2 regions of the Bacillus sp. 7894-2 genome follow, and region 2 is predicted to be linked to the other one. Evidence: riboswitches for the same ligand, from Rfam matches in the RefSeq annotation. Region 2 holds a riboswitch; the other holds the start of a gene.
The links. Region 2 has a riboswitch for thiamine pyrophosphate ahead of tenI (thiazole tautomerase TenI). Riboswitches for the same ligand answer to the same signal wherever they lie in the genome.

Region 1: it holds a riboswitch for thiamine pyrophosphate, as region 2 does, so the genes downstream of both, tenA (thiaminase II) here and tenI (thiazole tautomerase TenI) in region 2, are expected to answer to the same signal.

Annotation. Positions count from the first base shown of each region.
Region 1 is NZ_NPDG01000123.1:16,685-29,249, reverse strand. Features, by position in the region: gene CHI10_RS17550 (DedA family protein) at 1-144, shown strand, start outside; gene CHI10_RS17545 (MGDG synthase family glycosyltransferase) at 161-1,306, shown strand; gene CHI10_RS17540 (DUF6843 domain-containing protein) at 1,363-2,199, opposite strand; gene CHI10_RS17535 (TIM barrel protein) at 2,322-3,155, opposite strand; gene CHI10_RS17530 (DUF1287 domain-containing protein) at 3,288-3,965, shown strand; gene tenA (thiaminase II) at 4,086-4,775, opposite strand; TPP riboswitch at 4,836-4,937, opposite strand; gene thiW (energy coupling factor transporter S component ThiW) at 5,097-5,585, opposite strand; TPP riboswitch at 5,700-5,815, opposite strand; gene CHI10_RS17515 (DUF302 domain-containing protein) at 5,885-6,268, opposite strand; gene CHI10_RS17510 (alpha-hydroxy-acid oxidizing protein) at 6,372-7,481, opposite strand; gene CHI10_RS17505 (PaaI family thioesterase) at 7,643-8,014, shown strand; gene CHI10_RS17500 (TVP38/TMEM64 family protein) at 8,072-8,920, opposite strand; gene CHI10_RS22465 (hypothetical protein) at 9,334-9,471, opposite strand; gene CHI10_RS17495 (GNAT family N-acetyltransferase) at 9,614-10,162, shown strand; gene CHI10_RS17490 (TerC family protein) at 10,212-10,994, opposite strand; gene CHI10_RS17485 (FbpB family small basic protein) at 11,009-11,134, opposite strand; gene CHI10_RS17480 (hypothetical protein) at 11,454-12,449, opposite strand.
Region 2 is NZ_NPDG01000134.1:23,858-36,422, forward strand. Features, by position in the region: gene CHI10_RS19200 (ABC transporter permease) at 1-679, opposite strand, end outside; gene CHI10_RS19205 (ABC transporter permease) at 680-1,390, opposite strand; gene CHI10_RS19210 (ABC transporter ATP-binding protein) at 1,387-2,298, opposite strand; gene CHI10_RS19215 (hypothetical protein) at 2,430-2,609, shown strand; gene CHI10_RS19220 (sensor histidine kinase) at 2,628-3,989, opposite strand; gene CHI10_RS19225 (response regulator transcription factor) at 3,986-4,654, opposite strand; gene CHI10_RS19230 (serine hydrolase) at 4,757-5,854, opposite strand; gene CHI10_RS22810 (hypothetical protein) at 6,145-6,276, shown strand; gene CHI10_RS19235 (hypothetical protein) at 6,302-6,658, opposite strand; gene CHI10_RS19240 (MoeB/ThiF family adenylyltransferase) at 6,813-7,832, opposite strand; gene CHI10_RS19245 (thiazole synthase) at 7,829-8,596, opposite strand; gene thiS (sulfur carrier protein ThiS) at 8,598-8,801, opposite strand; gene thiO (glycine oxidase ThiO) at 8,817-9,938, opposite strand; gene tenI (thiazole tautomerase TenI) at 9,938-10,546, opposite strand; TPP riboswitch at 10,632-10,742, opposite strand; gene thiC (phosphomethylpyrimidine synthase ThiC) at 10,765-12,546, opposite strand.

The sequences.
Region 1 (12,565 bases), on a different contig from region 2:
GTTCTCCCTATAATTGCTGCGGGATACTTTGCAGGAAGCTTTTTTGATATTAAACCTGAATACGTGCCATACCTAGGGGTTTTATTATTAGCTGTATTCGTAATCTACATGCTCTTTAAGTATGCCAAAAACAAACTCAAGTGACAGAAAGGAGGGTATTATGAAAGTTCTCCTGCTCCCATTATTTCAATTCCCCACGGGACACTCAAAAGTTGCCAAAACACTTCAGGACCATATTGAGAGCCAATATCCTGATGCGGAAATCAAAACAGTCGATTTTCTTTCCTATTGCAGTGATAAGCTCGAAAAGCTGGTCTCAGGCATATATTTAAAAGGATTCCTTGGTGCCCCTTTCCTTTACAGGGCCTTATATTACACCATTATGTATAAACAGCATCCCTTTAAATTGCAGCCTGATTTACAGGTTCTATCCTATTATTTTGAAAGAAAAATGCAGAAGTTTCTTGATGAAGAAAATCCTGATTTAATATTTTGCACTCATTCTTTTCCATCCGGGATCATCAGTTCACTAAAGCAAAAGGGACGATACCGGGACATAACTGCGGTGAATGTTTATACGGATTTTTTTATAAATGATATATGGGGAAAACGGGGAATTGACTTTCATTTCGTTCCTCATAATGAGGCAAAGGAAAAGCTTATAAAAAAACACCATATTCCGGATGATCATATTTTTGTTACGGGCATTCCGGTTCATTCTGCCTATCACCTCCCGGTTCCGTTTAAGAAAGATGACCGGATACGCCATATCCTGGTTGCAGGAGGAAACAGCGGCTTAGTAAACTGTAACTTTATCGAATCTATACAAAAGGTTCCGCATATTCGATTTCTGATCCTGTGCGGAAATAACGAGGAATTGTATAGCTCACTCAAAGCACTTGATTCAAAGCAGATCGAGCCCATTGGATATATTGAAAACCCAAATGAAATGAACCAGCTGTATAATAAAGCGGATGCTATTTTGACCAAACCAGGCGGAGTTACAATTAGTGAAGCACTGAAAAAGAAACTTCCGATTCTGGTCCATACCTCACTTCCGGGACAAGAGGAAATCAATTTGGACTATTTGCTTGAAAAAAATCTGGTGACTGTCATTTACGACAGGCAAATTACTGAACAGCTTAATAACGAAGAAGCTATACTTAGTCTAAGAAAACACATTGATTCTTATCTGGAAAAAATCACTTGCCCATTGGACTATGCCATCTTCATTTCAATTAAAAGCACTGGCAGAAGAACGCCGGACACTGTTCATTCCCTGAGAGCCGTTCCAACTATCAAGTAAACCTTCAGGTCATTAACATATATAAACAGCCTGGAATCCCAGGCTGTCTTACATTTTCAATCAAACGTTTGATTGATCAATCCTTCTTCATAAAGAATATCCTCAATACCTGGGCCATTGCCCTGATCAGCTATCTCTTCCTCACAGCCAACTGAAAAATAGGTATACGAATAGTCATATCCATCTCCCTGTACACCACCTGCTCCGCCATGTGAAATACAGCTGTCCGGTATAGGTTCACGCTTTCCCTTGTCATCCACATAATAGTACAAGTCTTCAATATACCCTTCACTCTGGGGTAAAGAGGTAATGGCATATCCCCTGTCATTCACCCGAAATACATCATACTCCCCTTCTGTCTCAGGCGCAGGAGCATTCTCTATTTCATGAACAATCCTCACCTGACCAGCATACTCTTTTGGAATCAGATAAAGGTCATGTGTTTTTTCTTCCAGATCTGCTTGCTGCAGCATCCAAAAGAACCCTGCCGGCAGCAGGCAAGCGATGAGAAAACCGGCTGTATTTAAGGTAATTCTCCTGCCTCCTGGCATCTCACGGTCCCACTTTCGCCACTCGTCAACTAGAAAGAAAAGAACCGCTGCAATTACTGCATAATAAGCAAACCCTTTCATAATAAAATAAGTCACAGCAGCTAAAAAGGTATGAAAAAGTGCAGATGCCGGGAATCGCCATATTGCCAGATTTCTGGTTAGAAACTCAGAAAGCAATGAAACCGGAATGCCGTATATAACATTTCCGAATAAACAGTACAAAAAAACCACGATCAGGAAAAAAGAAAACAGTTCCCCTTCTGAAAAGAAAAAGAGAAGCCAAAATCTAAAGGTAAAAAGAATGGAAGCCTGCAGAGCCGTTTTTATTTTTGATCCCAGCATTGAACTAAATTCCCTCCTCTTACATTGTGATTATTTTCACATATATGCTAGCATACAAACAAGGCAATTCCCATACTCCCTATATAAATTTGCGCAGAAGGAATGTGGGGAGGCCTGCTCCCTTACCTGACAGAACCGGCCTCAATGACTTCTATTGCCCATTCAACTCCTTCTTCTGCCATTTTTTCCGAAGGGTTCGTGTGTGGTGTATATTCCATGACAAAAAACACATCCTCACATTTCTTTGCCAGAAAATCCATCAGTTTCTTTATTTTATGATGACGGCCATCATTCTCATGAGATGGATGCACAGGGACCCAGATATATTTGTCTCCCTGGTATTCAACATTATGTAAATGAACAACTCTCACAAACTCGGCCCATTTTCCTATATAATTTATGGCCCTGTCGTCCGTGGCTAATATATAATCTCCGATATCAACACAGAGGCTGAGGCCATATTTCTTCCATGTCTCTACAGGAAAACTGTCAAGATAATCGATTCCTGCTGGCGATTGCCTGAATCCTAATTTTGGTTCACACACGATCATAATCCCATATTTTTTCTGAAGAGCACTGAGTTTCTTGAGTCCCTCCTCAATGATCTCTGCCGGATTCCCACTTGCTTCCTTTTTAAAATAAGGAAAGTGCACCAATATGTATTCAGCACCAAGCCGGGACATTCTTTCCACTTCCTCCTCAAACTGGATCCAGGCTTCCTCTGGATTCATACTGACCTTTTCCAGAAGATCGTATTTGCTTTGTCCCCGGAAAAGAGGCGAATGAAGACCAAAGCTTTTGTTTGTTTTGCCCAGCAATTCAATAAAGCATTGAAAGGATTCCTCATCTTGAAATTCCCCTATCTCAATATGCGGCAAATAACGTTTAAAAAGTTTATGAAACAGCTTGCTGTCTGACAAAATGACGCTTCCTGATACCCCTATTTTATGAACCATTATATCCCCTCTCTTATGAATGGTTATAACAATCTTATCACACCTTCATGTAACTTATTGGGAAATAATACCGTCTATTCAGTAAAATAGGTGAGGTGTACTTATGGTTAAAAAGGTATTTACTTCAATAATTTGAGTAGTGTTATTATTCATTCTTTTTTTCGGAGTGGTATCATTCTGGATTCCATCGGCATTCATTTCGGAAATCCTTTTGCAAAGAAGCTGGAGGTGCCCTCTGATTACTCACAGGCCGATTCAAACCAGAACGGCATTGCTGATCCGATTGATATGGTCCTGACAGCCAGAAAAGAAGTAGAACAGCGCACGCCATATAAAAGTGCCTACTATGCGGGAGGCTATCCGCCCGATGACGAAGGTGTCTGTACAGACGTGATTTGGAGAGGATTCCAGGGGGCTGATGTAACCATAAAGGATCTTATTGATCAGGATATCGCCGAAAATACGGACTTGTATTCAAGAGTCCAGGGCAAGCCTGATCCGAACATTGATTTCAGAAGGGTGCCAAACCAGAATATCTTTTTTAGCCGGTTCGCAAAGTCATTAACAACAGAGCTGATTCCAGGAGATGTTAAGAACCTTCAGCAATGGCAGCCGGGTGATATTGTGGTTTTCCTTTCTCCTAAATTCGACCATGTGGCTTTCATATCTGACAAACGGACTAAAGAAGGCATTCCATACGTAATACATAACTCCACCCCATTTGCAGCAGAAGTAAAACTATCTTCTTTTAAGACTCCCATTACCGCTCACTACAGATGGGATTTTGAAAAAACGCCTGCACTGCCATAAGCAGATGCAGGCATTTTTCTTATTAAATAAGAAAGTATAAAATTTTGAACTTCGATAACTCTCTAGCGCAAGCAGCCTGCCCCTCAAGGTGTCGGGGGTGAGCGAGCCGCTTACGCTTTTTTATCTGACTGCTGCCGGATTGCCCGCCGGCCACTCTTCGCAGGTATAAGCCATCTCCCAGAAACCAAGCTCCAGCTGGCAGCTCTTTCGGAAAGCATCCTTCATTCGCTGCCTTTCCTCCGGTGATGCCGCTTCAGCAAGCTCATCCAAACGGTTTCTCATATTCATGGTCACAGCTTCGACCCTTAGATTTGCATAAAAAGAGATCCACGGATAAAACGGATGGTTCTCATCTGGAACATATTGCTTCATGAGCTCAAGCCCAATCTCCCAATATGTCCATGGACAAGGCAATAATGCAGCGAGGATTTCACCCATGCCGCCTGTGTGGGCATGATACATCATATGCTTTACATAATGATCGGCTGTCGGCGGAAGCGGATATCCCTGCAATGCTTCGTAATCCACCCCAATCTGCTGGCAAAAATTATGGTGGGGGTGTACTTCGCTGTTCAATACAAATTCTATTTGCTGGTTAAAGTATGCAATATCCTTACGCTCAGCTGACTTTGAAATCGCAATCCCATAAATATGCATGAACGCATTCAAATACTCAAAGTCCGCTTTAATGTAATGAGCAAGCGCCTCTTTCGGCACATCCCCTCTCCCGATCCCCTGGACAAATGGATGCTCAAATATCAGCTGAAATAAATCTTCATTTTCCTTGCGCAGAATTTCTGAAAAAGTCATAAAAAATAGCCTCCTTAATTAAATACAGAAGCTGCCGGGGAAAAAGCATGAGGATATAAAATGAGGTCCTCACTGCTTCCCTGCGCTGGCATTATCCAGATCAGGTTCCAAGGGACCAAGGAAAAGCTCCTTATCTCAGCCGTAGCGCCCCTAGCAGTTTTCTAACATTCTAATTGTTTTTTACCGATTTTCTAACTTGGTGTTTTTCTCTCATAAATTTTGGATTTCGCCCATAACTTTTGAAAATCGCTCATAAAGCCTGATTGTTATGCTGCTCTCCCTTACTCTGCTAACCTATCTTACTTCTCCAGCCCAAAATCATCACATATTCTGAACCAAATTCTTCTCTTTAACCTTCGCTAACACCAACCAGCCTATTGCCGCACCGGCAATGCTGCTGACCAGAAACGGCGGCACAAAGAAGAATGCACCATTTGCACTGCCCATGAGAAATTTTGCGTACGGAACAGCAAACAATGCTCCGATTATACCGGTGCCCAAAACCTCGCCAGCGGCAGCCCATATTTTCCGGCCGAATTTCAAATAAAGGACACCAGCCAAAAACGCACCGATCATTCCGCCCGGAAACGCAAGCAGCGTCCCGAATCCAAGCATATTACGCAGCAAAGCAATCATAAAAGCAACGGCAGCTGCCGGCAGGGGTCCAAGAGTCACCGCTGCCAATACATTTACCGCATGCTGAATCGGATAGGCCTTGGCTATACCTGATGGAAACCAGAGCAAATGGGATCCCAGTGTCCCAATCGCCGTAAATAGTGCCATCGTAGTCAACAATCGGGTTCTGTTCATCTAAACCTCCTTTCTAAAAGGGCAGCCTGATTGCTTATCTGGATGAGAAGTATGTATACAAAAAAGCCGGATCCCCACAAAGGACCCGGCTTGGTTTAAGTATATGAATCGACATACTGTCAAATCCTACTTCCCTCCGCTGGCATTAACCAGATCAGGTCCATAAGAGTCGGAAAGCTATAAGCGCTTTCCTCTCAGCCCGCACATTCGGGGCACCCCTAGTAGTTACATAGATATTTAATTTGATAAGCTGTTTCAAGCTTAACAAATTATTCCCGCACTGTCATCATTCTTTTAGATTATATACTTTTTTTGATGCACTGGATTAAGCGCTCTTCAATTTCTGCAGCGAAGATTTGAACAGATTCGTCATTGATTAGCTCAATCATACTTGTCGGCTTAGGTATCCCAATTTTCGTTTTGCCCTTGTCTTCATAGACGACAATTTTACAAGGCAGGAAGTAGCCGGCCATTTTATTCTGTGTTAAAACGCGATGTGCTTCATTCGGATTACATACCTCTAACACATGGAATGCCTCGTTATATTCCAAGCCTTTTTCCTGCAGCTTCTCCTGAACATTAAACTGCCATAGAACTCCGAACTTTTCGTCCTTCAGACTTCCTTCCAGTGAGGATATCGCATCTTCAATTGATTTTTCGGTTTCAGCTGTGTAATCGAACATGACTGCATCTCCTTTAGTATGGCATATTAATTATGTACCCCTACAGGTATACCATTAAACACAGTCTCAACTGTCAACAACCCAGGATTTTTTTAAGAAAGTTTTATCGAATTAACCGCAGACCAGCAATATCCTTTAAACTCCCCACCCCCGCAAGAGAGAGGGACACTTTTGTTTCTTCTATAAAGTTGGCAAGCACTTTTTCAACTCCTTCCTGCCCGCCAATGGCCAAGCCGTACACATACGGCCGCCCCAGACAAACGGCGTCAGCTCCCAGTGCCAGAGCTTTAACCACATCTGAGCCTCGGCGAATGCCGCTGTCAAACAATACTGGAATCCTTCCTTTAACTTCCTTCGCAATCGGTTCAAGCGCATCAATCGCCGCAATCACTCCATCAAGCTGTCTGCCGCCATGATTGGAGACAATGATTCCGTCTATCCCTCTTTCAACTGCCAATCTGGCATCCTCAGGGTGGAGAATGCCCTTTAATAAAATGGGCAGGCTGGTTTTCTCTTTTAATCTGGCAATATGTTCCCAGCTTAATGTTGGATGATGAATATTATCAAGGATTCCCTGTACGACATCACCGTCCTGGAGAGAAGCCATAAAGACTGGATCGCTTTCATAGTTTGCTTTACCATAGCCAAGCTTTAACGGGGAAAAATTGTTTCTTAAATCGGCTTCCCTCCATCCCATCATCACCGTATCAACCGTTAACACAATTGCCTCATACCCCGCTTCCTCCGCACGGCGAACCATACTGAAAGATGCTTCTTCATAATTGGACCAATATAATTGGAACCATTTTGGACTCGAGCCTGTTGCCTTTGCGATTTCTTCAATGGAATAACCGGATACTGTGCTCTGGATAAAAGGAACTCCAAACGAAGCTGCTGCCCGTGCAGACGCCAGCTCTCCCTCATTATGTTCAAGCCGCTGCATCCCAATCGGTGCCAGGAAAACCGGGTAAGGATATGTTTTTCCAAATAATTTCACACTTATATCCGGCACTGAAACATCTCTCAGCATCCTCGGTACTATTGAGTATTTTGCAAAGGATTCGATATTCTTTTTCAGCGTTTCTTCCCCGCCGGCTCCTGATTGAACATAGCCAAATCCGCCTGCTCCCATTACTTTCTCTGCTTCTTCTTCCAGTTCCTTAAATGAAATAGGAAAGTTTTCTGCGAAACTAATATTCTCTACTTTTGCCATCACCCAGCCCGCCTTTTTTTGAATTTATTGAAAATAATATCACTTTTTTAGATTTTAAGAAACTATATAACAATTTTGGGGCCTCTTCTCTGCAAATTAGCAGGGATTTCACAAAAAATCGGGAATAACCATTTTAACTTAAAGAAATTGGAGTGTAGCATATGCTAATCAAACAGCCTTTTGATGAATTTCTGAAATTCCATTACGAAAGAATCAGTGATAGCAAAATGAAAGTCACTTTGCCCATCCAGCCGCTCTTTATTAACAGCGCCGGACTGGTGCATGGAGGGATCATTTCCACTCTTGCGGATGTAGCAATGGGGAATATTTTCGAGCCAGATGAAAATCAGAAGCAGTCTGTGGTGACCGCTGACTTGAAGGTCAGTTTCTTAAAGGGGGCGACAGGGGAATATCTAGTTGCCGATGCTCACCTTGTTAAAAGAGGACGGACACTCAGCCACACAGATTGCCTGATTTATAACGATCAGAATCAGGTGGTTGCCAAAGCATCCGGAATTTTCGCATCTATTTAGAGTGTTTAATCCTATCGTTGCCTGAATAGTTTCTCTGACAGCGATAGGAGGAACCATTTAGAGCTTACGGAAAATCCTAATAGCTTCTTTTCTTCTTTTATAAAAGTGAAAAACACTGTAAAATACTCCTATCGCCATTGAAACTACCAATAAAAGCTGTAAGCCAGATAAAGATAGTGCATTGGCGAATGAAAGAGAGTAAGCCAGCAGCAAGGAAGTTGCTATTTTGGATATAGAAGCAATCCCCAGGAACTTTTTAAATGAAACACCACCCATTCCTGCCCCAACACAAATGATCTCATCCGGCAATAACGGAATAACAAACAGCAGTACTAGTATGGAGTTTTCATTTCTCTCCATGTATTTTTGGTATTTGTCCAGATGCCGCTCCTTTATAAACCTCGATACAAGCTTTAATCCCCCTATCCTTGCAGTCCAGAACATAACAATAATCCCCAAAAGTGTACCTGTGAATCCAAGAAAGGCAGCGGCAGCAGGACCGAAAACAGCACTTCCTGCAGGCAGTGTGACGGCTTCAGGAAGCGGCAAAAGGATGGGCTGTAAAAAGCAAACCAGGAAAAATATGAGCTTTCCTTCCGCTTCATATTCCCTCAGTATACTCTCGAGCCCATAGGCATCAGTAAGAACGAGTATCTTGGTTAAATAAAAGGTAATAAAAACGATTAACAGCAGACTGAACATATAAATCAGTGCCAGTCTGCTGTATTTCAACCGGGATAACCTGCCTGCAGAAATAAAGTAAACATCCATCACTAATATGGCAGCCATGCCTGTAATATTAACCCATTTATAAGCAGGCAAAAGTGTCGGCATAAAATTAAACAATATATACAATGATATTAAAATGATAAGCCCATGCAAACTAACTTCCAATTTTTCATTCATACATTTTCCCCTTCTTGCTTTTCTTACCTATAGTTTAAAAAGAAATACAAGAAGGATTAAGCTCCCTCAGCATTAAAATAATCTAAGGCCAGAGACTTAGTTAAGAAAAGCGCAAGCGCCTTGTTCATGAAGGAACGCAGACTAAGATCGCCACGTCCTGTGGCAACGTCTGCATGACCCGCATCCTCCCAAAAGCTATCGCTTTCGGTCGTGCGATGTTTATGCTGACGAGGCCTTCCTTGTCCTGCGGGCCTCAAGCACAAGACGAGCCTTACGGAAAGGCGTCCTTTGCCTTTTTGGGAGGATCGGCTTGTGACCTCGAGGGGGTAGGCTCTGGAGATAAGACAATTATCGACGTTCAAAATTTTATACTTTCTTACCTTAGAAAAAAAGCAGGGATTATCCTGCTTTTTCTAATACTCTATCTCATCATAATCCTTAGGCTGCGGAACCGGCTGATCCCCCTTATATTTTCCAAACTCATTGACAAGCTCCCTCTCCTCTTTTGGACCTTGTGTCTGTTTCTTTTTTTGCTCATCTTTTCTAGACAACTCATTCGCTCCTTCCTTATGGTTCTTTAAATTAATATGTACTCATTACTTTTATTTCACGCATAACTTAGAAGGATTTTTCCTGAACTCTGTAAAATAGATAAAAAAAGAACAATTAGATGATAAATATAAGGAGATTCCCATGGTAAAATTAGAGCCTTTTACAGAAGAAGACTTCGATTTGCTCATCAGCTGGATCAGCACACCGGAATTAATGATTCAGTGGAGCGGTGCTCATTTCGAATTCCCGCTTGATCATGTGCAGCTTGCTAAGTATATAAGCTCTGCGAATCTGGATACCAGCTCGGATTATATATTCAAAGTTATGGCAAACGATGAAATCGTCGGTCATATTTCCCTAGGCAGAGTAGACCGTGTCAACGAAACTGCGAGGGTTGGCAAAGTTTTCATCCGCCCTGAAGCACGGGGGAAAGGGTATGCTTCAGAAATGATTCATCAAATCCTGAACTTAGCCTTCCAGAAGCTGAAATTAAATAGAATCAGTCTCGGAGTTTTCGATTTTAATTTGCCTGCTATTAAGATCTACAAGCAAGCAGGTTTCCAAAAAGAAGGGCTTCTCAGGCAGACCAATAAAGTTAAAAATGATTATTGGAGCTTAATAGAAATGGGCATCCTGAAAGAAGAATGGCAAGCTAGCTCCGGGCTCATGGGTATTCAATCAAACGTTTGATTGAAAGTGCTCATTAAAAAACAGGGCGGATAACCTCCGCCCTGCTTGATCAGCTTGCTTTTTCCTCTGCTGGCACTTCCTGTACTTCCTTGGAAAGAAACCATCCAGCTAATGCTATTCCAATTAAGACTACGTAGAAAGTAGCTTTCCATTCCGTCGACTTGGCAAATCCTTCAGGCAGGATCGCCAGCGCCGGATGGGACATTGTGTAGACAGCCAGTTTGACACCAACCCAGCCGACAATACCAAATGCTGCAACCTCAAGTCCAGGTCTCCTGTGAAGCAGATCCACAAATAGGTTAGCAGCAAAACGCATAATGATCAATCCGATCATACCGCCTGCAAAGATGACAAAGAACTTTCCGCCGTCAAGTCCGCCTACATGGCCAAGTCCTGAATCCGGAAGAGCCACAGCCAAGGCGACTGCTGCCAGAATAGAGTCTACAGCGAAAGCAATATCAGCAAGCTCTACTTTAAAAACCGTAAGCCAAAAGCCTGATTTCTTTTTTGATTTTGTAATCTCTGCTTCTTCCTCGCCTTTTTTCACAAGAAACTTTCTTAATATATGATTGGCCGCGATGAACAGAAGATACAGTGCTCCGATCGCTTGAACCTGCCATACGTCAACTAAATAAGAAATTGCAAATAACGATCCAAAGCGGAAAACAAACGCTCCAGCCAACCCGTAGAATAAAGCCTTCTTCCTCTGCTCCTCCGGAAGATGCTTAACCATAATCGCCAGGACCAGCGCGTTATCAGCAGCCAATAAACCCTCCAGCGCCACAAGCAGCAGCAGCACCCATCCATACTCAAGTATTAGTGATAATTCCATCTAAGCACCCTCCCTTATTTCACCTTTGTGTATTTTTCGTCTAAACGCTTTTCAATTTTCTCAAGCATTGCTTGATCTCTCAGCAGCTCTTCTTTGTTTTTCTTAATTAATTCAGCAAACGATATCTTAGCTTTTTTCATGTTGGTCTCCTTTCCTTCTATTAATTAAGTATTGAAAGCTTCGCACTGTTTCCCTGCAGTTATGTCGATTGAGGATTTTCATTGCCAAGCTATATCAGGCAATAAAAAAACCTCTACCAGCAAGCGGTAAAGGTTTTAAAAACAAAAAGACCTTTACCCGAAACAGGCAAAGGTCTTGCTAACAACGTTAAGGTTGCCAACAAAGCCGGGAGCTCTTAACTCCGAAATGACGACTCTGCTGTAAAAGCTACTCCCCTTTAGGAGAAACTATTCAACTATTTAAATAAATCATATTCTATTTTCATCAAAATGTCAATGCTTATGCAAATCGGTAATAAATTAAAATGAATGTCGCAAGGACGAAAATAAAGTTCAGGAATACAAACACAAATTGATCCGCCTTAGTTTTGTGCAGCTTGATCGGCGGGTTATAGAAAGACACCCCTTCAATGATGAAAATAATCAGCACAATATGAATCATAAAATGCCCGATCACTTCTGTCATGCCAAACAGCATTGTGGTAGTGATGAAAATAACTGTCACGACGAAGCCAACTACACGGTTAAGAATCCCTACTACAAGAAGGTAACCGACCACAAATTCAATGAATGCAGCCATAACAACGAATGCAGCAGGTGCAAATCCGAATGTAGGGACTCCATGATTGGCCACAATATCCAGTGACATGCTTGGATATACCCATTTTTCGACAGCCACCCAGCATAAAGATAAACCTGTGCCCAAATATAAGAATGGAAATCCAACCTTCTCGAGCTTCGTGCTGCCGACCATCAGGACTCCAATAATGGCAACATAATATCCATAATCAAGCATATGGAAAATGCCATTCTGCATGGTAACGTACACAAACAGCCCCAGTAAAATAACGGCCCCGGCCTTTGTTGAAATATGATGAGGAATTAGCAGAAAGCCAATCGCAGCCCACGTTAATATCATAGCAATCGTGCTTGTTAAATGAAATTCAGGCGCAAACAATGTTCCGTTCGTTACCTGGATTATTAACGCCGCAGCAGTTCCATACTTCAGGATATATCTGCTGTATTTGCGGAATCCTGAGAGCCAGTCATCAAGCTTTTTGACTTTGGCCCATTGTGAAGTCTTTGGGATAATCAATGTCAATAGCCCAAGGACAATCGCAGCCGCCAGGGCCAGTCCCATAAATAACGGTGAAAATATATTTTCAATGGTTTCCTTTTGAGGCGCCACATTCGTGAACCATTTCACATGTGCGCTTGTAAAAAAAGGTGTCATGACTAAGCCTATTATTAATAATAACTGAAATATTTTTTTCATGGTTTGTTATGCCTCCTTGATGGCATTTAAAATTATTTAAACAATATTAGTACAGTATTAATATAATATACTTCTTGTTCTTATGGATTATTCAAAAATGAACATTATGTGAAATT
Region 2 (12,565 bases):
AGAATCCCCCGATCACAGTCATAAGCTGCTCCCATGGAATAAAGAAAATGTCACCGCTATCTGATGTGGGGTACATCATGGCAAACGACTGTGCCCACGGATAATAGGGACCCACTTTCTCGGAATTCATCGCCAGAATGGATGGCAGCGTAAAAACGACGTTGACCGCAAAAGGTGCCGCAAAGCTTTTGAACCAGACGGACATCCACAGCTGCAGAGCAACTAATGGGAACGCTGCGACCCAGCCTCCCAGTATGCTCTTCCAGACAATCGCTGCAGGAAAGGGATCAGCTATGCCTTTATATAATCCTGCTCCTGCAATAGCGGCTAAATATAATAACTGGATAAACAATACCAATAAAAGGATCAGAACATATTTAGCCGCAAACACTTTCCCCCTTGTGACTGGCAGCGCCAGCAGCTGCTTCCAGCCCCCTGCCTGATGCTCATACCTGCAGACAAGGCTTGCCAGGACTCCCGTGATTAAAGGCAAAAAGAGAACCGCATAAGGTAAATTCATATAAATCAAAAGCATATACCATTCATTCATCATCCCCGCTGCTTCAGTTGTATCTGCTCCAATCCCTGCACCTATCCCTATCAGCGGCCCTGCTAGAAGGATGCCGATAATGTTTGATTTGCGCAGTTTAAACCATTCCGATTTCAAAATAGTAAGCATCTATTTCACATCCCTTCTCACAAAATCAATCATTCCTGAAAAGTATAATAATAGGCCCGCTCCGCCACCAAGCAGGACGTTGATGAGAGGTTCCTCCCAGTCATTAAGCAGCAGCGGCCATTTCCAGATCAGCCAATCCGGCAATGCATAGCCGGCATAGGTCAAAATCACACCCAGAATGCCCAGAGTGATTGGCACACCCTGGTTCACACTCACGGTCGCTACCCATAGCTGCAGCGCCAAAACAGGTAATGCCGCAAAAAAAGGATAAAAACTATATTTCAGCAGTCCGGCATACGGAATCTCACCACCCAACTCCAGAGACAATCCAAAAGCAAGCGTGAACAGCAGTAAAAGCACAGAAGAAATCAAAAGCAGAACTGACAGCACCGTGAATTTTGATAAATACACACTCATTTTCGAAACCGGCAGTGCCATCAGCTGTTTCCAGGCATTCGTTTCATTTTCAATGCTCGACATGAATGACGTCAGGATGACGATGCCCAGAACAATCGCCAGCGGTGTGAACGAATGGATATTGTCCAGATAATACCCCCAGCGGTCATCATTCTGGCGGAACAAATACTCCTTGCGCACCCCGTAATTGACCATCTGCATGGCTACTACCCCAATTGGACCCAGGACGGTCAGGAACCAGATTCCTTTCCGTTTGATTTTCATAAATTCGGCTGACAGCAATTTTCCCATCATCCGGCCTGCTCCTCTCTTGTCATTTGCAGAAATATGTCTTCCAATGACCGTTTTTCTTCTTCCACCCTATACACGGAAAACCCATCTGCCACAAGTCCGCGTACAGCTTCAGCCACATTTTCATCGGACTGCTGGGGCAGCGAAATGATGCCATTATCCAAACCAGCCTTCATTCCTCTTCCAAGCAGGGCACGCCAGGCTTTATCGCTCTCGCTTACCTTTAATAGAATAGATTGCTGTGCAAACATGCGCATCGCTTCAATAGAATCCTGAAATATCATTTTCCCTTTTGTCACAATGCCTACTGTTGTCGCCATCTGGTCAATCTCCGATAATAGATGGCTTGAGATCAGCACGGTCATTCCGCATTCCGATGGCAGGCTTTTAATTAAATTGCGAATCTCAATAATTCCTGAAGGATCCAAACCGTTTGTCGGCTCATCCAAAATCAGCAGTTCCGGGTTATTTAACAGCGATGCAGCAATCCCAAGCCTCTGCTTCATCCCCAGCGAGAAGCCCTTTACTTTTTTATTCCCGGCAGCTGTCAGCCGGACAATTTCCAGCACTTCATCGATTCTCTGTTTCGGCACACCCACTATTTTTCTCATGGCTTCCAGATTTTCTTTTGCCGTTAAATGTGGATAATAGGATGGCGACTCCACAAGCGAGCCCACACGTCTCAATATATTTAACCTTTCTTTCTTTAAATCACTTTGAAAAATTTCAATTCTGCCTGAAGTGGGCTTCATCAGCCCCAAAAGCATCCGGATCGTCGTTGTTTTCCCCGCGCCATTCGGACCCAGAAATCCGTATATTTCCCCTTTTGGTATTTTCATATCCAGCCCTGATACAGCTTTCTCCTGACCAAAATGCTTTGATAGATTTTCTGTTCTTACGATATACTCCATTCCTCTCACCTCACTTTCCATCTTATCCGGCAAAGGTTAAAACAAAGGTGGAAGGAAGTTTAAAATTCGTTTAAAAAATGACACTTTTTCCCTCTGCTATGCGTCTAATACAGCAGAGAGGAGTAAACATTATGACGTTTAAGAAACTGTTTAACATTGGGTACGCGGTATTCCTGCTTGCCTGCTTACTCGTATATTTCTTTATTCCTTACACTTATGGCTGGGTTGTCCTGGTAACTCTGGCTGTTCTTTTTGGCACCTATCAAATGATTATCTTATGGAAACTGAAGCAAAAAAGGAGCGCCTCATGAGGCTGCTCCTAATGTTTTCTAATGTTTTCTAATGATTTTAATCACTGTACCACTGTCACTTGACTCAATATCCCACTCCAGCTTCATACCCTTTACCATCATATCCACAATGGATAAGCCAATCCCCGCTCCTTTTTCATTGGAACTGTTTTTCAGCCCTTTTCCATGATCGATAAAAACAATAGCATCACACTCTCCGGTGGATACTGTCGCCACTTCAAGGTAAAGTCCATCCTTCGCATGCCGCAGCACATTTTGCAGAATGTTATCAAAAATACGGCCAAGCCACATGGGATCTGCCTGCCATTTCTTCTCAAACGGCTCTAACTCGATGTTCACTTCAAAGCCTTCCATCTCAAAGACAGGATACCAGGACGCCATATTTTCACGAACAAACCGGACCGCGTCCAGCTCGATCAGTTCCTGCTTATGCTTGCTCGCCATTAAAAGCGTGTAGCTCATTAAATTTTCTATCAGTCTATCAATATTGACGATGGAGGTTTCCAGTGTTTTGACAGCCTGTTTCCCTTCAGGAGAAAGATCCTCCTTTCCGATCGAGTAGGTGTGCGCATTGATTTTTGTCAATGGCGTGCGCAGATCATGTGACAGATTGGCAATCAGCTCCCTCCTCAGCTGCTCTTCCTCCTGCTCACGCCGCTTGCTTTCTTTAAGTTCCTCGACCATCTCATTAAAGGTCTTCTCCAGCTGGCCGATTTCATCATTCTTTTGCACATCAATACCGATCGGCAGGCTGTCCATATCCCGTCTTTCCATTGCCTCCTGGAGATGAAGCAGCCTTTTGCGAATGCCCCGGAAAAATAAAAAGGAGACGATGATAAACAGGGTAATGATCAAAAGCAGACCCGCTCCTAGGAAGATTCCGTATTTTTCTGCTGCCTTCACCAGCGGCGGAAGAAACAAATTCCGTGGTATTTCCAGAACGATAAAACCATTTTTTTCATCACCGCCAATAAAGCTAATGACTGTATAAGGATCTCCCCCATACCTCTCCTTAATAAACTTCGCTGTATAGGCAGGCGTCCACTGAGCAGGCAGATTCGCCTTCACATCCCGCTCCTCCATCAGATTTCCCATTTCATCTACCCAAAACATCGAAGCATCAGGATACGTCTTTTTCCATTCAGCAAACAGACTGCTTATGGATTCTCTTGAGCTATTTTCCAGTGCTTTTGCATCCGCATGCCATTTTTCTTCAATCTGCTTAGGATCCGTTTCATTTTGGTTATGTTCCCCTGAAAGGTCTTCCTGAAGACCCATAGCCAGCATAGCCACGAGTAAATAAGCAGCCTGAAACAGAAATAAGGCAACCAGAATTATTGCCATATACCTCGCCTGCAGCGATTGGAAAAACCTTTTCATATTTTCACCCTGTAGCCGATTCCCCGAATGGTCTCAATGATCTCAGGACGCGATGGATTCTTCTCAAGCTTTTCACGAAGATAGCGGATATGAACCATCAGGGTTTTGTCACCCTCCATGTATTGTTCTCCCCAAACCCCTTCATAAAGCTGCTCTTTTGTCAGAATCTGATTCAGATGGCGAATGAAGAACTGAAAGAGCTGATACTGCTTGCCTGTCAATGGAATTTCACCATCTGCCTCCCTGTCGATAATCCGCATATCCTTTGTATGTACCTGCAGGTGATGAAGCTCCAGCACCTGATCATTCTTTTGAAATCGCCTTAACAATACTTCAATCCTTGCAGCAAGCTCATCCGGCTGGAAAGGCTTTGTCAAGTAATCATCCGCAAAGCTCAGGCCCTCCAGCTTATCCTCCACCGCCGTCCTTGCCGACAGCATAAGTACCGGCATGTCATTCTTTACTTTCTTAATCCGCTTCCCTATCGAAAACCCGTCAAGCCCGGGAAGCATCACATCCAAAATCGCAATATCCGCTTCAGAAAGATACCTTTCCATCCCTTCCCCGGACTGCAGCCAGAACACCTCATGGCCTCTTTCCCCTAAATCATTTTTCAGCCAGCTGCCAATATCGCTTTCATCTTCTATGTATAAGATTCGCGCCATACTCTCCACCCTTAAACTTATCTTTTATTAACCTGCTATTTCAGGAGATTTTGCTAGGCAAAAAAACATCCGCCCTTATATACGAATGCTTCTTCTATACTCTTAATGCAGTTTCTCTTTTACAGAGTCCCGGAATTCGCTGTTTTTCATAAATTCAAGCTGAAAACTGTTCATATTCCTTGAAAGCTCCTTAAATTCCCTATCGCTCAAATCATTTGCAAGGAATGTCATTTCTGTACGATTGCCCTCTTTGTCGGCTGCATACATGCTAATGGTAAAAACAAAGGCTGTTGAGCCGCTCTTTTGCCCTGCATGCTGAAGCCACTCCCGGTTACTCGGATTTTTCATCAGCTGTTCCACCACGGGATCCAAATAAGAATGGACTTCCTTGGAAAAATAGCTTTTACTGTTTAATAGCTTCATAAGCTCTGCATAATCACCAGCAGAAGCACGCGGAAGCCTGTCAGACCATACCTTTTGAAATTCCATATCCAGAACCTTCAGCACTTCTTCCTTATCCTTTTCTTGCGGCGGGCTACTTCCCCACTTTTGATGAATTTTTCCCGATCTCTTTCGATACTCTTCAAGACTCATACTCTTCAATTCCTTAAGTGCTTCCTCTTTTGACAATCCCTTATCCTCCATAAGCTCCATCGGGATAAATAGGGCACTGACAATCGGATACATCTCCTCATGACTGGAAAGCTGCAGATCCTCAGAGAGCTTATTCACATTTTCAATCCCCAGAATTTGTAACAGATAATCGGTATTGGCATTCGAACTGTAGGCGATCACCCCATTAGCCACTTCGCTCAATGGCACATTTTCCGCATCATCTGCAAGGCCATTAATCCAAGCCTCGTGGGCTCCACCATCTGTATTAGGAACATGATACTTTTCCAGTGTTTTTAAATCCACTTTTTGCTGCGGGTCTATTTTTCCCTCTGCTGCCTGCCGCGCGTATTCGATTGCCACTATGATCTTAACCGTACTTGCCAAAGGCAGCGGCACGTCCTTATTGATGCTGACCCAGTCCTCATCGTTATGGCGAATAACCAAAGCCATATTTTCTGTTCCTCTGTGTTTTTGCACATAATCAATTACTGACTCAGGATCCCCGCTGCTCTTACTCTTGAGATACATAAACCCAGCTAAAACAGCTGCTAACATTAGAATGACTCCCGTACTGATCCAAACCATCTTCAAAAAGGATACCTCCATGAATATCTTGTACTTTAAATTACGAAAGATAATCATGGAAGTTTCATTATCAAGGTAAAAAAACTTATTTTTGTAAAAAGCAAACCGCAAATCCTCATTCAGATGTTCCCGCAAGTCAATTAACAAAAAAGAGTAGAGTGACTCTTTTGCTGTATATTGCAATTCAATCAAACGTTTGATTGAATTTTATGGGTTCAAAAACTTAGGCATAGCCTCATAAAAAGAATGCAAACTAAACACAATGCTAATGACTAAAAGGGGGTGAAATCGTGGCAAAGAATAAGAAAAGTAAATCAGATCATAAGAATAATGCACTTCCAAAGGAAACAGAATATGCGGGTGATAGAGAAAATGGCCTTGAAAGAATTGCTTTAAAAGCGCAAAGAGATAACACCAAGTAAGCTATATGGGACAGGAAAACTGTCCCTATTCACCCTCTTTACGGCCAAAATGCAAGTGGTATACTTTACGCGTTTTTGTTTCAGATTTTATATTGCTGATAAATCGTTCCTTAACCTCCTCCATCAGCAGGCTCTCCAGCCTTTCAAGCCTTTTCGGCCCGAATCCGGTTAATTTTTCAGAAATTCTCACCTTATACTCTCCATATTGCTTATACATTCGAATACTTCCATACCCAGTTCTTTTTGTTTTTCCAATTGTAAAATCAAATTCATATTTCTGTTCAATAAAGGAAGATGCTTCAGGAAGTCCCAGGTTCTCATATAATGGCGGGAATTGATGATGGACAGGAGGATCGGTGAACCTTATGGAATCAATGTTCATAATTCTCTCCTCTCAATGTTTACAGTAATTATCCCCAATCTGAAGTAAATTCAAGCGAACCTGCCATTACCCAAAAAGACCTGCCCTTCAAATAAAGAATGGACAGGTCTATTTTCTTTTAGCCTTCAAATGCTATGCGGACAGGCAAAACCCATTATCCAAGGAAACGATGATAAAGGTTCTTTGCCTGTAGAATGTCTCTTACCCCATGCACCAGCACTCTTCCATCCTTGAATACAGCCACTCTGGTGCCATCGATCGAAAATGAAAGCAAATAAGGATTGCTCTCTACGTTGATTCCTTGAGATACCAGAAATTTTTCCAGATATGCAATATCCATTTTTTGAAGGGCTGGGGGCCTGATTTGAACGGTATCCCTTCCGCATAACAGCGCTGTTTTTGTCTGATTTTCATAAGCCAGGAAGGGATAAGCTGGATTAGTCCCACAGGTTAAGCACTCAGGATCTTTTAAGGAAGAAACATTCACAGAACTAAATTGATTTTTCCATACATCAAAAGAAACAAGTGTCGCGCGTAAGGATTCCATGTCTTCTGCCAATATCTTTAATGCCTCAACAGACTGGTGAGCCGCAACCATTTGAATAGCTGGCTGAATAACACCAGCCGTATCGCAGGTTATTCCCCCCATTGGCAATTTGTCCATCAGGCAATTCAGGCACGGTGACACCCCGGGCAAGATGGTATAGCTTAAACCATAGCTCCCTACACAGCCTCCATATATCCAGGGAATCCGGTGCTTTTGAGAAATATCATTGATCAGAAAGCGAATGTCAAAATTATCGGTTGAATCGATGATTAAATCAACATCCTCAATCAGCTCTTCCATTTCCTGTACACCTACATCCATAATACGTGCGAAAATTTGCACCTCTGAATTGATGGCTTTTAGGCGTTTAGCCGCTGCTATCGCTTTTGGCACTTTTCGTACAGCATCTTCTTCACAATAAAGCTGCTGACGCTGCAGGTTGCTCCACTCCACATAATCCCGATCGGCAATGGTTAATTTGCCGACGCCTGCCCTTGTGAGAGTTTCAGCATTTGCAGCCCCTAATGCACCAGCCCCTATAATCAAAGCGTGTTTTCCCCTCAGCTTTTTTTGTCCTTCTTTGCCAATCGGGGGAAATAACATCTGGCGGGAGTATCGCTCACTCAACTAAAAACCATTCCTTCCGCCGGGCTGCTTGCTGATGCATACCGTTTTTTCGGCATCCGGCCTGCTTCATAGCCCATCCTCCCTGCTTCAATGGCGAGTTTCATTGCTTTTGCCATTTTAACAGGATCATCAGCAGAGGAAACGGCTGTATTCAATAGTACTCCATCAGCTCCCAGCTCCATTGCCAATGCCACATCTGCCGGGCTCCCAATTCCAGCATCAACAATAACCGGCACATCAGCCTGTTCTGTAATAAATTGAAGATTAATAGGATTAATGATTCCCTGTCCTGAGCCAATCGGAGAAGCACATGGCATGACAGCATGGCATCCTAGTTCTTCAAGTTTTCGAGCAAGCACGACATCATCAGAAGTATAGGGGAGAACAATAAAACCCTCGTCTAATAGGATTTCCGCTGCTTTTATAGTTTCTATTGGATCGGGAAGAAGCGTTTTGCTGCATCCAATCACCTCAACCTTAATCATGTCGCATAAGCCTGAAGCTTTGGATAGCCTGGCAATTCGGACAGCCTCATCGGCTGTACTTGCTCCTGCCGTATTAGGGAGTAATTTATATTTCTTTAAATCAAGCTTTTCCAAAAAGTTGGGCTGGTTCGCTTCAAAAATGTTCATACGGCGCACAGCAAACGTAAGCACCTCAGTTCCCGACGCTTCTACAGCTTCGCTTTGCACATCAAAGTTTGGATATTTTCCTGTTCCGAGCAATAGCCGTGAGCTAAATTCATATGGTCCAATTTTCAACAAGTCATCCGCCTCCTACAAAGTGTACAATTTCGATTCGATCCCCATCTGACAGAATGGTTATTGCATGCGCTGCTTTATCCAAAATATGCTGGTTCAGTTCGACAATAACTACCTTTTGCTCCAAATTGAAATGCTTAAGCAGAGCTGAAACAGAATTAACTGCTGCCGGCAGCACCATAGGATCTCCGTTAATGACAACATTCATAATATCACCCCTTGTTTACGTGTGAACTAAAGATTCAAGGCGGGACAGCTTAAACGGATTAAACTGCTCCGTCTTGCCTTCGAGGATGTCTGCCATCAGCACTCCAGTTGCCGGGGCAAGGAGGATCCCATTCCGAAAATGGCCCGCAGCAATATATAGCCCCCTATAAGCAGGATGTTCTCCCAAAAAAGGCTGCCCATCAGCCGATTGGGGTCGAATCCCTGTCCAGGCACGCTCCCATTCAGCCTTCACTATATCCGGGACCAGTTTTTTCGCCTTTTCCATCAGCGAGGATATCCCCTCAAGGGTCACCTTCTCATCAAATGAATTAACTTTAACCGTCGCTCCAACTACCAGCCTCCCGGATTTCTTAGGAACGATATAGCATCCGTGTGAAAAGATCGTCCCCTGTACAAGCGGTTTTTCAATTTTGACCGAGAAGCACTCGCCTTTAACGGGATTAATGGGGAGCGTTAGGCCCGTTCTCTCAAGAATCCCCCTGCTCCAGGCCCCCGAAGCAACAATAACGGAATCTGCAAGAAATTCTCCCTGGCTGGTTCTCACCCCATAAACCTTTTCATCTTTTAAAATAAAATCTGTTACATGTGTATACTCATAAATTTCTGCGCCGAGGGCTATTGCAGCTTTTGCAATAGCAAGAGACAATTCATATGCCTGTACCTGTCCGTCATTCGGTATATACATGGATCCCCTCAATTTGTTTGATACGAAGGGTTCACGTTTGATCAGGTCATCAATCGAAAGCCATTCGGCCTGCTCATCCGCGGTTTGCTGTCTTTCTATCAATCTTTTTAATGCCTGCTCTTCTTCTTTACTAGCCGCCACTTTATATACACCCTTATTTTGATAGCCAATATGCACCTGTGATAAATCTTCCAGTTCAGGAATCAGGCTCCGGTACATGGAGCGGCTTTTGCATGCCAGCTGAAATAGCGGGCCGTCTTCTATCAGTTCCGTTTGGGCTCCTAAAATTCCAGCTGCTGCTCCTGAAGCTTTGCCGGCTATTTTCCCCATATCCAAAACGGCCGCTTTATACCCTCTTTTAGCCAGTTGAAAAGCAATGGAGCTTCCGTTAATGCCGCCTCCGACTATAACGGCATCAAACATTTTCCTCATCATTTCCCCTCCTCATTTAATTTTTTTGCAAAAAGCTTTGCTTCTTCTACAGGGTCCTTTGCCTGCAAAATCGCCGACATTACAGCAATGCCGTCTGCCCCCGCCTTCAAAACCTCCGGTACTTTCTCTGGTTCCATGCCCCCAATTGCCAATACAGGAATATCTACTGCCTTTTTAAGAGCCTCCAGTGACCCAGTGCCCCTTGGCGGAACTCCCTTCTTTGAATCGGTTTCAAATATGTGCCCAAACAGGATATAATCAGCCCCTTGTTTTGCAGCCTCTTTTGCTTCTTCAAGAGAATGTACGGAACATCCTATGGGTATATCTGGAAAATGAATTTTGACAACATGGACTGGAAGGCTGTGAAAAGCAAGATGCACACCCGTTCTAAACGCCCAGGCAACATCCACACGATCATTTATAACGATTTTATGAACAGGAACTCCCTTATTAAGAAGCAGCTGAACTCCTTCATATATCTCTCTTGAGGTTCGATGTTTTTCCCGTAAGTGGAATCTATCTGTAAAGGGTTCCAATTCAACTGCTAATTCAGCGAAGGACTCTGGAGAAAGCTTTCCATCTGATATAACATGAAGCTGTTTTTTCATAGCGGCTGCCCCCAAGCTTTTTTAGATTTTCTGCAATAAAAAACCACCTTCTAAATAGAAAGCGGAGGTATGTGGCCATAGAATTCAGACCCAATCCCCACTTCCCTACGCTGGTATTCATGCCAGATCAGGTTCCAAGGGTCTTAAAGCTTTTGCTTTAATCTCAGCCTGCAAACAGGCACCCCCAGCGGATACATAACTATTAAGCTACTATTCATTTACTGATAAATGGTCCCGGACTTTTTAAATTCCTCAGCTTTTTCTTCCATGCCTTTCTGTATCGCTTCATCCGTGTCAAGCTTATTCTCTATTGCATATTTCCGGATATCCTGAGAAATTCTCATGCTGCAGAATTTTGGTCCGCACATGGAACAGAAATGAGCGGTTTTTGCCCCTTCAGCCGGCAGGGTTTCATCATGGAATTCCAAAGCGCGCTCAGGATCCAATGAGAGATTGAATTGATCTCTCCAGCGGAATTCAAAACGGGCTTTTGACAGGGCGTCATCCCTTTTTTGTGCTCCTGGATGTCCCTTTGCCAGATCTGCAGCATGGGCTGCAATTTTATACGTGATGACACCCTCGCGCACATCATCTCTATTTGGCAAACCCAAATGTTCTTTAGGGGTAACATAGCAAAGCATCGCCGTCCCATACCAGCCTATCATGGCAGCCCCGATTGCAGAGGTAATATGGTCATACCCCGGAGCTATATCAGTCGTAAGGGGTCCGAGTGTGTAGAATGGTGCTTCTTTACAGATTTCTAATTGTTTATCCATATTCTCTTTGATTAAATGCATTGGAACATGGCCAGGTCCCTCGACCATTACCTGTACATCATGTTCCCAGGCAATTTTCGTCAGCTCCCCTAGTGTTTCAAGCTCCGCAAATTGAGCCTCATCATTTGCATCTGCAATCGATCCCGGCCGCAGTCCATCCCCCAGGGAGAAGGCCACATCATAAGCTTTCATGATCTCGCAGATTTCTTCAAAGTGTGTATATAAAAAGTTCTCTTGATGATGATGCAGGCACCACTGTGCCATAATGGATCCGCCTCTCGAAACAATTCCGGTCAGCCTTTTGGCAGTAAGCGGTACATAACGTAAAAGGACACCGGCATGAATGGTAAAGTAGTCAACCCCCTGCTCTGCCTGTTCAATTAAGGTATCCCTGTATACTTCCCACGTAAGATCCTCGGCAATGCCATTAACCTTTTCAAGTGCCTGATAAATGGGAACAGTACCGACCGGAACGGCGGAGTTTCTAATAATCCATTCGCGTGTAGTATGAATATTCTTGCCTGTAGACAGATCCATAATTGTATCTGCTCCCCAGCGGGTAGCCCAGGTCATTTTCTCGACCTCTTCTTCAATAGAGGATGAAACAGCCGAGTTTCCAATGTTCGCATTAATTTTCACATGAAAATTCCTTCCGATGATCATTGGCTCTGTCTCAGGATGATTGATATTGGAAGGAATGATTGCCCGGCCCCTCGCTACTTCAGACCGGACAAATTCAGGTTCCATATTTTCCCGAATGGCTATAAACTCCATCTCTGGAGTAATGATTCCCTTTTTTGCATAGTGAAGCTGGGTGACATTCTTCCCCTTAATCGCTCTCAATGGCTTGCGGGATAAGCCAGGAAAGACTTTATGATTAGCACGCGGATCATGTTCATCGCGGAACCCGTTATCCTCGGGCTTAATTTCCCGCCCATCATACTCTTCAACATCCCCGCGTTCCTGAATCCACCGGCTTTTCAGAGCGGGAAGCCCTGTTTTTAGATCGGACGTGTATTGAGGATCCGTATAAGGCCCGCTCGTATCATATACGCGAACCGGCTCATTGATTTCTTCTCCAAAAGTACCGGTGGTGGGACTTAATTCTATCTCCCGCATTGGAACCTTGATATCCGGTCTGGATCCTTCCACATAGATTTTTTTGCTGCCAGTAAAGCTCGGCATAATAGAAATACTCTCCTGATTTAAAGAACTTGCAGTCATTGATCATCTCTCCCTTATT